One region of the Kribbella sp. C-35 genome, then DNA from elsewhere that is predicted to be linked to it. Evidence: riboswitches for the same ligand, from Rfam matches in the RefSeq annotation. Region 1 holds a riboswitch; the other holds the start of a gene.
What was found. A riboswitch is a leader RNA that binds a small molecule or an ion and turns the genes downstream of it on or off. The one in region 1 is predicted to bind thiamine pyrophosphate.

Region 1 (5,311 bases):
GCGACTGGAAGAAGGGCAGGTTCGGCGCCTCGCTCGTGAACGATGATGAGGCGAGGAGGACCAGGTAGAAGAAGGCGCCGACGCCGAGGGACAGCACACCGAGCGTACGGCGTACTTGCCGCAAGGTATGGCGGAGCACGACCGAGCTCATGACGCCCGACCCTGACCGGAGTCGCCGTAGATCTCAAAGAACGTCTCGGCGAGGTGCTCCGGCTCGCAGACGAACTCCTGCACCGCGAGCGCGCCGAGCCGTCGCATCAGCGGCTCCATGTCCCCACGGAACTCGAATCGATGGAGCAGGCCGTCGCTCTGCAGTTCCGAGACACCGTCGAGGTCCAGCCCGCCGGCGGCGAGCGGATGCTTGAGCACAAGGGTGCAGTGGCGCACGCGTTCACCGGTGAGGTCCGCGGTCGCGCCGGTCCGCACGATCCGACCTGCCTTGAGCACGGCGACCCGCTCGGTCGTTTCCTCCACCTCAGAGAGGATGTGCGATGAGAGGAATACGGTTCCACCCGCCTGGCGGTGCTCGGCGAGCAGCCCGACGAACCGCTCCTTCATGACCGGATCGAGACCCTCCGTCGGCTCGTCGAGCACCAGCACGTGTGGTTCGTGCTGGAACGCCTGGATGATGCCGATCTTCTGCTTCATACCCCGCGAGTACATCCGGATCTGGCGCCTCAGGTCGGCCTGCGACAGCTCCAGCCGGTCGCACAGCTCCCGCCGCCGGACGAGTGGGCGCCGCTGCAACGCACCGAGGTAGTCGAGGCACTCGTCCCCGGTCATCTGCGGCCACAACCCGAACTCACCCGGCAGGTGCCCGACATCGGCGAGCACTGCGTTGAGATCGGACGCCACATCCTGCCCGAGGATGCGGATCTGGCCGGCCGACGGCCGGACGAAGCCGAGCATGCACCTGATCGTGGTCGTCTTGCCGGCTCCGTTGGGACCGACGTAGCCGAAGGCCTCGCCGTCTGCCACCGACAGCGACGCTTCGTCCACGGCCAACTTGCCGCCGTACCGCTTGACGAGCCCTTCGACCTCGATCGCAGTACCCACTCCGTCATTGTGCGCCTCGAGCAAGGCCGACGAGGTGCGTGGCCGGGCCGACATCCGCGACGGCGTGCCGCCCAGTGAAGTCGGGGGTTCATCCCTGTTGACGCCGACTGCTCCCGGAGTCAAGATTGAATTGGCCTGCGAGGCGGGCGAGGGAGCCGAAAGGCTGAGAGGCCTGACGATCTTAGGACCATTGGGCGACCCCAAGTACCTGATCCGGACAATGCCGGCGAAGGGAAACCGTCTCGCAGGTCTTTTCTGTCGATGCCTTCGCTCAAAGACCCGACCAGCCGACCAAGGGGTTGGGTGATCGCGACGTACGACGTCGTTCTCGCCGCCAAGCGGCGTAGCGTTTGAATTGCCGTCACTGTTCATCTGTTGCTGTCCACCCTCCGCCCCAGGGCCCAGTCTGCGGCGGGGAGCAGGTCGGTCAAGGCACGAACGGGTGGCGCCGTGGCTACAGATGGTCGAAGTGACGAGCCTCTTGTGGATGTGCTGGGCTCAGTGCATTCGTTGCTGCTCAACGGTCCCGGACTGGAGGACTTGCTCGTCAAGCTGGCGGGCATGGCGGCCAAGGTGGTGCAGCCGCAGGCCTCGTGCGGCATGACCGCTCGGTACGACGGGCAGCCTCACACGATCGTGACCAGTGATTCACGGGCCGCGTTGATCGACGAGCAGCAGTACAGCCTCGGTGAAGGGCCCTGCCTGGACGCCTTGGAGAACGGCGAGGTGGTCGACGTCGCGGACCAGGCGAGCGAGTACCGGTGGCGCCGCTACCGCGATTCTGCACTCGAACTCGGGGTAACCGCGTCGCTCAGCTTCCCGCTGGTCGTCGACGACCAGATCATCGGCGCCTTGAATCTCTACGGGTATGACCAGCCGAACTCGTTCAGCGAGGCGGATCGGGAACGGGCCGCCGCCGTCGCCGACCAGGCCGCTACCACCTTGGCGTTCGCGGCACGAGCGGTGCAACATTTACATCTGAGCGAGCAACTGGAGCGGGCATTGGCCTCGCGATCGGTGATCGACCAGGCGCTCGGCCTGCTGATGGGCCAGCAGAAATGCGATGCCAGGACGGCCTTCGAACTGCTGCGGCGCCATTCGCAGAACACCAACCGCAAGCTGCGGGACGTCGCCGCCGACCTCATCACCAAACTGACCGGACAAGCGCCGGTCGACAGCCGCACATTCGCTCCGGACGACGATTCCAACGGTTCATTCGGCGACTGACCCGCACTCGAGGCACGCCCCGGAGAGAAACGCCAGGACTGACCCGGGCCGCCCTCCTGGCCGCACACAAACGGAGCGTCTGAGACTCTCGCCCCTGCCCGGTCACGAGTTCCCAGGTGCTTCCTCCTCCGCGAACACGCCACCGCGAGTGGTCAGCTCGCCGACGATCTGCACATGGCCGGCTTGTGCCTCCACCAGGCTTGCCCAGATCCATCGACGCGGCCGGCTGCTCCCTGCGCAGTGGACCAGCGTCTCGAAGATCGGCGGTCTCAAACCCACCCAGATCGTCATGATCTGAATGCGGTGACGACCCCCGCCCACGCGGTCGGACTCGATCACCACGTATTCACGCCTGGCAGACAAGGCGAGCCAAGTACTGCGATTGATCGGGTGCCCGTGCCTGTCGACGTACGTGAGTCTCGTTCGCGGCGCCAGCACCACTGTGCCCGTCAGCCCGCCCCGCCGATCAGCTCCTCGTTGCCTCTACGCCGATCACCGCAGTAATGAATCGTCCACGCCACTGTTCTCACCCCTGAGCGTTCGCATGTGCTGGCTCGGCGGCGGGATCTGCACGGTGTGGCGAGTCGGGACCACGACTGATCAGGCCGAGCGCGGCACAGCGCAGTACCACAGATGACCTGGAGGCGGTGGGATCCTCGATCTCCGTCGACAACCGGCGGCACCCTTGGCCGCCCGGCTGTTCTCCCAACCAGGCGCCACGATAGACAAGACCACGCCAGCTGACAACCCCATCAATCGCCCACCGAGCCTCTATTGACCCTGGAGGTGGCAGTTCTGGCTTGATCGGCTCGGGCCGCACACCCTCCTCTCTCTGCACGAAGACAACGTCCGACCAGTCAAAGTTGCCCACGGCAAGAACCCGCCCATCCGCGGGTGCGACACCTGAGCACAGCTGCGTGCGCACGGCTCGCGTTCGAGTCCGGGCAGCTTCGCATCGATCCGCCCGAGCTGGCGTGACATCCGCAGTACGTCGGGAGGCGCACTGGCCTGGCCAGATCCGACAACTGTTATCCATGTGTCCATAACCGCAGTCTGCCCCCGGTGAGACCGGCTTGAAGGCACCAGGCGCCGTCACCCGGCCGGCGAAGCCGCGACCAGAGGGCCGGACCAGCTCGCGGGCATCCGGTTCGGCGGCGACACTCCCACCGACGGAACACTGAACGATGCCTACGGCAACCTCATCACCTGCAACGCCGACGGCGGCATCAAGTTCCAGGCGACCCCACGAGGACCCGTCTGCGGCAACGTCATAAACACAACGCCGGCGCCAACACGGTCGGCGCCCCATGCCGACCAGTTCCACCGACGAACCTTGCTGATGCTCTTCGTAGCAAGCTCGTGACTCATTGACAGGTGTCGCTGCAAATACCTGCAGCTTCGCGCGTTCTGGTTCCCAAACGCTTGATCGATTGGCAGTATGCAGAGCGTTCGGCTCTCTCGGGGGGAGAGAGGTCGTGATGACCGAGAACACGCCAGGCGAGGCGACCGTGAGCAGCTTGGCCCCTTTGCCGATCGGCCCGCTGGGCTCGGCGAGGTCGGTCTCCGCCGGTGAAGATGCCATGTCCGGATGCGCCCGCGAGTTGGCCGCAGCCGAGAACGTGCTCGCCGCCGCCAGGGTCGGGATCGGGCACTGGGCCGAACACGTACAGGCTCGCACCGAGCTGCTGGCCGGTATCAAGCCGAAGGTGTCAGCGATCTGGAAGGGCACCCGGCTGGCCGGGCCCGCCGACCTCCAGCGGTACGACGACGACGCCAAGGTCCTGGCGACTCTGAGCGGAGTGTGCTCCGCGGTCACTGCAACCTCGAGCGAACTCAGCGTGTGCAAGCGGCGGGCGCAGGTCGTCGGCGACGCGCTGGCAACGGGCCGGGCGGCGATGGGCGATTGGCGATCGCACCAGGCCGCCATGGCCGCCCACAAGGCCGGTGATTTCGACGCGGCGCATGCACAGACGCTGTGGGTGGCTGCCTGGACCGCCGCACCAAAGAACATCAATGCCTTCAAGGCAGCCGACGCCCGGCTGTCCACCACTCCTCCGTGCCAAACCTGAGTCGATCACCGGGGGTCCAGCAATGCGGCGACCTAGTTCGGAGTCAGTGTCTCGCCCGGGTGGTGAGGACGGCCGCGACCTCGACCAGGGCTGCCGCCGTGCAGAGGGACACGATGACCAGCAGGATCTGTGGTGAGTCGATGAGGGCGAGGAACACCGCGGCCGCGAGGAGGACGACGAAGACGATGGCGGCTGCCGCGACTTGCAGCTGGTCATGCCGCCTGGATCGGTCATGCCGGCTTGCGTCGCGAGGCTGTGGATCGGTCGACCGCACCACTGGTCACCTCGCCTCGATGCCCGGTCGGTGAACAGGTTCAGGTACCCCGATCGGCCCAGAGCCAATCCATGCCGACTGGTCCGCGGCGTGCAGTCGATGGCCTGTCGCAGACCGGAGTCACCACCGCGGCAGCATTACAAACCCCACCGACGTTCGGGACGGCCACAGCCACGTCGGGTACCGCAGTGTCGCCGCTGACACATAACCGCCTCGATCAGCAGCGCCAGGTCGGCCTTGGGCTGTTGGACGGATGGCGAGTTCGTTCACGTCGACCCCGGGTGGCTGACCGATCGCGTAGCCCATCGCGGCGGCTACCGCGGTGCGGCATGGCAATCTGCATCATCTAGGGGCCAATGCGAGTCCTCCCCCCGCGCCGGCGGCCGTCGTCGTTCAGGGTGGTGCTGAAGTCCAGGCGCTGTACCGGGAGGGTCAGGGTCTTGAGTAGGAACTGCCGGGTCGGTTTGGCTATGGCAGGCATGACACGTCGTCGAAGTGGCCTGGGGTTGTGGGATAGGCACTCCCGGCGTTGGCACCGGCGTCCTTGGGGTAGACCAGTGCCAGTTCGCGGAAGGCGGACGTCGTCGGGTCCTTGACTGCGTCGAGCGAGGCGCCGACGCCGGTCCCGTAGGCGAGTCGCTGGAGGAAGTCTTGCATCGCCGGGCTGTGCTGGCGGACGTCGTTG
Region 2 (5,311 bases), on a different contig from region 1:
AACTGGGTGTAGTTGCCCAGGTCGACGAACAGGGCGATACCGGTGGCGAGTACGCCGATCGCGACCGAGATCCACCGCCGGTCGATGTGGCCGATCAGGTTGTGCGCGGCCATCGTGGTCGAGTAGACGTTCGCGTACGCCTCGTCGACCTCGTCCACCAGCAGCACGAGCAGCGCGATCGCACCGGCAGGCAGTGTGACCAGTGCGGTGATCACGTCCTCGCTGTTGGTCTGCAGCGTCGCCACAGCGACGACACCGAGCGCGTAGTACGCGATCGCGGCCAGACCGTAGCCGAGTGCGGAACCACTGAACGCGGCCTTGTTGGTCCGCGAGTGCCGCGTGTAGTCCGCGGCCAGCGGCGCGAAGGACACGACGCCGGCAGCGGCCAGGTCGACGGCCGGCCAGAAGCCGAACACGCTGTCCTGCGGCAACGCGTGCACCGGCTTGCTGAGCACCTGCACGAACAGGTACACCGACGCGAGCAGCACCAGCCAGACCATGAACTTCCGCAGGATCTTCACGCTGCCGAGCGGACGGACCGCCATCGCGGTCGCGATGATTCCGGCGAGTACGACGAACAGCCAGCGCCACCGCTCGCTCGTGACCGCGACCGCGGCCTGTGAGATCACGATGATCTCCATCGTCGCCCAGCCGACGTTCTGCGCGATGTTCAGCACGGTCGGCGCGATCGAGCCGCGGCGGCCGAACAGACCGCGCAGGCTCGCCATCGCGGGCGCACCGGTCTGCGACCCGAAGACGGCCGCGCCGCCGAGCACGAGGGCACCGATGCCGCAGCCGACGACCACAGCGAGCAGCCCCTGCCAGAGCGAGCCCGTGTACGCCGCCACGAGCGCACCGGTCACCGGGCCGAACAGGGAGATGCCGAAGTTGCCCCAGAGCGTGAACTGGTCGAAGAACCCGAGCGTGCGCGGCGCATCGGTGGTGAGGACGAGCGGCGCCTCGGTGGTGCCGGCAGGACGAACAGCTGTATCGGTCATGAGTGACCCCAATCCCTACGCCGGCATTACCCGGTCAGGTTCAGGCGGTCGGCGACCCAGCTGTCGCCCTCTCAGCCCGCGCATCCTCGGTGCGAGCTCCCGCATAGGTTTGTGTTCCTGAGTTTAACTCGTCAGCTACTTTCCGGAAGAGTGACTGCTCGTTCTATGAGAGCGGCCAGCTCCGGGCCGTTCGTGACGACCGGCATGTGGGCCCCGGAGTCCAGCGTGCGGGCCTCGCCGTGGCTGAGTTCGGCGAGCCGTTCGACCCATTCCGCCGTACACAAGAGGTCATGCCGGCCGCGGACGAGGATCACCGGCGCTTGGACGTGGGGCATGACTGCAGCCAGGTCGTGGTGCCTCGACGCTTCGCTGGCGCGGGCGATCGACGGCAGCGTCGTACGGGCGTATTGCGGACTGATCCGGACCAGCTTCGGCGCGTCCGGGATCGCGGAGCCGACGAGCCGGACCGCGCGGTCGACCCAACTCGACAGCCGGACGTCGCCGGTCGGCGCGGCGAGCACGAGCGCGTGGGCCAGCTCGGGGTAGCGGATCGCCAGCTCGACGACGATCTGACAGCTCGCCGAGTGGCCGACCAGCACAGACCGCTCGCGGATCTTCCCGGCCAGCGCTACCGCGAGGGCACGAGGGTGCAGGTCCTCACGGGAGCCCGCCGGTTCGCCGTACCCGGGCAGGGTGACCACGTGGTACGGCGAGACGAGGTGCTCGACCGTCCGCGCGTACGACTCCGGGCCGAGGCCCAGGCCGGGCACGAGGACGACAGGTGCGTTCACTCCCAGGGAGCCTTCGCCGGGGCGCCTTTGACGACCGGGTTCGCTACGTCGGGCTTGAGCTCGCGGTACCCGAGGAAGAGCCCGACGGCGAGGACGAGCAGGCCGAAACCACCCCAGCCGTACGCCGTGGGCAGCCGGTGGACCGTGCCGTCGCTGGCACCTAGACCTGTGGACAGCACCATGATCAGCCAGACCAGGATCGGGACGATGGAGACCGCGACCAGGAGCAGACCGGCCAGCTCGGACGGGTCGGGCCGGCGACCGGCCTTGTAGCGGGCCAGTACGTCGCGGACCCACATCACCAGCGCGGCTGTGCCGACTACCACGAGCAACAGCTGGCCGACCGCGTCGAGTACGTCCGTGCGGAGCGGGTGGTTCAGCGGCGAGCCTGGCGCCTGTGAGATCTCCCGGAGCGCGACGCGCTGCACAGAGACGACCAGCAGCCCGTAGATCGCGGCGATGAACGCGGCCAGGCCTACAACCCGAGCGGCGCGTGGGTCACGCGAGTGCTCCTCGCGGCCGTACGTCGGGAGCTCATGTGGCTCAGGGCTCGCTGGGGCGCCGTACGGTGCGCCAGGGCGATAGGCCGGGGGCTGGTGGTACGCCGGGTTGCCCTGCGCCGGGGGCTGCGTTCCGTAGGGCTGGGGCTGCGCATACGGGAACTGATCGGGCTGAGGCGCGTGGCCGGCGCCGTACGTGCCGCCGCCGTACGGCGTGGGTGGCGCGTAGTGCTGATCCTCGCCAGGCCCCTGCTGCTCGGGCTGATCGTCCCTGCCGTACGTCGGGAAGTCCTGTGACGACATCGCTTACTCCCTCCCGTCGTACCCAGTTTCTCAGGTCGCCTTGACCGTCGGCCAGGCGTTCGGCAGGCAGCCGGCCAGACCCTTGGTCTGCTGCATCATCACCGGCGCGGGGGTCTTCGGAGTGGTGCAGGTCGAGTGCCCGTGGCCGAGCGCGTGCCCGACCTCGTGGTTGACCAGGTAGCTGCGGTACAGGTCGACCTTCCCGTTGTACGCCGGGATCCCGTAGAGCCACCGCTTCGCGTTGAGCACCACGCGGTCCTCGACCCGGCAGGAGACCTCACCGCCGGTGTCGAGCGGCAGACAGAGCTTGTCGGTCAGGGTCGGCGTGGCCAGGATGATCCGGAGGTCGGCGTCGACACGGTCCGTCCGCTCGAAACTCACCGGGTGCACCGCCTGCCAGCCGCGCGGGTCCGTCAGGGTCTTGTGGATGGCTGCCGCGACCGCGGCGCCGTTCACCGACACCCCTTGCTCGATCTCCACGCGGTACGTCATCTTGCCGCGCACACCGGTCGCCTTGTTGGACCCAGGCACCACGCCGAGCTTCCCGGTCGACACCAGAACGTTCGGCTTCGCACCCTTCGGCTTGCGCGTCAGGGTCGGTGCCGGTCGCAACGGAGTGGTGAACTTCTGCGTCGGCGTGGCAATCGGAACCGGCGTCACCGAGGGCGTGACCGACGTCACCGGCTCCTCCTTGGCGACATCGTTGACCCCCGCAACCGCCTGCGCCGCCAAACTGTTCCGGTGCGCGACATCCGGATGCGCCACCACCACAGTCCCCAGCACCGCCAACGCAGTCACCACAAGCCACTGCCCCTTGTACGACTTCCGCCGACTATGCCGCCCACCCCGCCGCCCAGACGTGTGTCCGCGCTGGCCGCTCCGCCGGGTGGTCATAACCCGTGACCCTACCGATACCTGCGACCGCACGAAAGCCCGGTTTCGTTAAGCCGTGCGAGTGCGCAGGAATTTTCCGAAGTGGGGGACGGTGAAGGCGACTGTGCCGCGTTCGGCGGAGAAGACCAAGCCCTTCTTGATCAGGCCGTCGCGGGCGGGGGAGAGGGACTGGGGTTTGCGGTTGAGGGTGTTGGCTACCTCGGCGGTGGGGACGGAGCCGTCGTCTACGCCGATGCCTAGTTCGGCCATGGCGCGCATGTACTCGCGCTCCGCGGGGGTGGCGCGTTCGTAGCGGGAGCCGAAGAAGCCGACGGTCAGTTCGGCGGACGCCTCGGGGCCTGCGACGGCGACGTCCTTGATGGTGATGGGTGAGGTCGGCGCGTGGTCCCAGGTCGAGTGGGCGAAGGCCTGGACGAAGTACGGGTACCCGTCCGTCTGCGCGTACAGCTCGTCCAGCGCCTCCTCGTCGTACTGCACGCCTTCGCTCTCCGCCGGCACCATCAGCGCCCGGTCGCATGCCTCCCGCGCCAGGCGGTCCACGCGGATGTAGCGGAACAGTCGCTCGGAGTACGACTTGCTGGCCGACAGTACGGCGGGCAGATGCGGCAGGCCCGCGCCGACGACGACCAGCGGCGCGCTCTGCTGCGAGATCTCGTGACAAGCCGCGCACAGTGCGGACAGGTCATCCGCACTGATGTCCTGCATCTCGTCGATGAACAGCCCGACCCCGACGGTCAGATCACCCGCCAGGTCCGCGGCGTCGGCGAACAGCTCGATCAGGTCCATCTCCAGGTCACCGGAGTCGGCCCGGCCCTTCGCGGCGGCCACGTCCACCGGCGGATGCCAGCGGATCCCCTTCCGGTCGTTCGCCGCCGTACGCAACGCGAAGGCCTTCAGTACGGCGCTGAACTGGTCGACCTTCTCGTCGTCGCGGTGCCGGTGTCCCAGCTCCCGCATCGCGGTGTGCAGCGCCTGCGCGATCGGCAACCGGATGCTCTGGTCGGGTCGCGCCTCGATCTTCCCGGTGCCCCACGCCCGCTTGATCGCCTGCGAACGCAGTGTGTTGAGCAGCACCGTCTTACCGACGCCCCGGAGTCCGCTGAGCACCAGGCTCCGCTCCGGCCTGCCTGCCGCGACCCGTTCGAGGACCACCTCGAACTGCCGCACCTCGGTGTCGCGTCCGGCCAGCTCAGGCGGCCGCTGACCGGCGCCGGGCGCATAGGGATTCCGGATCGGATCCATGCTTTCACTGTATGAGGCCGTCTAGCGTTTTCCGTAGATTGACCGATCAACGACGAGAGCGTGTCGCGACAGGTCTCTACGACTCTCTAGTGAAATCACTAGAAACCGATAGACACCACGAGCGACCTCATGCCCTAGGGTTCCGCCCATGGTGGAGTGGGTTCCGCAGGCTGGTGCGTTGTACGAGCGGGTGCATCAGCAGTACGTCGGCGGCGCGCGCAAGCTCGAGGCGCTGATCAACGAGCTGATCGGCGAAGAGGAAGGCATCAACTACCTGACCGCCACGGCGCGGGCCAAGGACCCCGAGTCGTTCCTCGCGAAGGCGTCGAAGCCGCATCCCGACGACCCCACGCGACCGAAGTACGACGATCCGCTGAACCAGATCACCGACCTGGTCGCGGCCCGCGTCATCACGTTCCTGGTCGAGGCGGTGGACCGGGTCTGTGAGGTGATCGAGGAAGAGTTCGAGATCGTCGAGCACACCGACATGGGCGCTCACACCCGGGCGCAGGGCGTCTTCGGGTACGCCAGCAAGCACTACCTGGTCCGGCTGAACGATCACCGCCGCGAGCTGCCGGAGTAC

Region 2: it holds a riboswitch for thiamine pyrophosphate, as region 1 does, so the genes downstream of both, ACLJOO_RS12175 (purine-cytosine permease family protein) here and ACLJOO_RS28305 (GAF and ANTAR domain-containing protein) in region 1, are expected to answer to the same signal.

Annotation. Positions count from the first base shown of each region.
Region 1 covers NZ_JAJPWG010000004.1:516,950-522,260, reverse strand. The annotation lists gene ACLJOO_RS28315 (ABC transporter permease) at 1-151, opposite strand, end outside; gene ACLJOO_RS28310 (ABC transporter ATP-binding protein) at 148-1,056, opposite strand; TPP riboswitch at 1,195-1,308, shown strand; gene ACLJOO_RS28305 (GAF and ANTAR domain-containing protein) at 1,540-2,283, shown strand; gene ACLJOO_RS28300 (hypothetical protein) at 2,386-2,574, opposite strand; gene ACLJOO_RS28295 (hypothetical protein) at 3,762-4,352, shown strand; gene ACLJOO_RS28290 (hypothetical protein) at 4,396-4,626, opposite strand; gene ACLJOO_RS28285 (hypothetical protein) at 5,095-5,311, opposite strand, start outside.
Region 2 covers NZ_JAJPWG010000001.1:2,397,858-2,403,168, reverse strand. The annotation lists gene ACLJOO_RS12175 (purine-cytosine permease family protein) at 1-998, opposite strand, end outside; TPP riboswitch at 994-1,111, opposite strand; gene ACLJOO_RS12170 (alpha/beta fold hydrolase) at 1,130-1,789, opposite strand; gene ACLJOO_RS12165 (hypothetical protein) at 1,786-2,592, opposite strand; gene ACLJOO_RS12160 (DUF3152 domain-containing protein) at 2,623-3,486, opposite strand; gene ACLJOO_RS12155 (ATP-binding protein) at 3,535-4,728, opposite strand; gene ACLJOO_RS12150 (GTP pyrophosphokinase family protein) at 4,877-5,311, shown strand, end outside.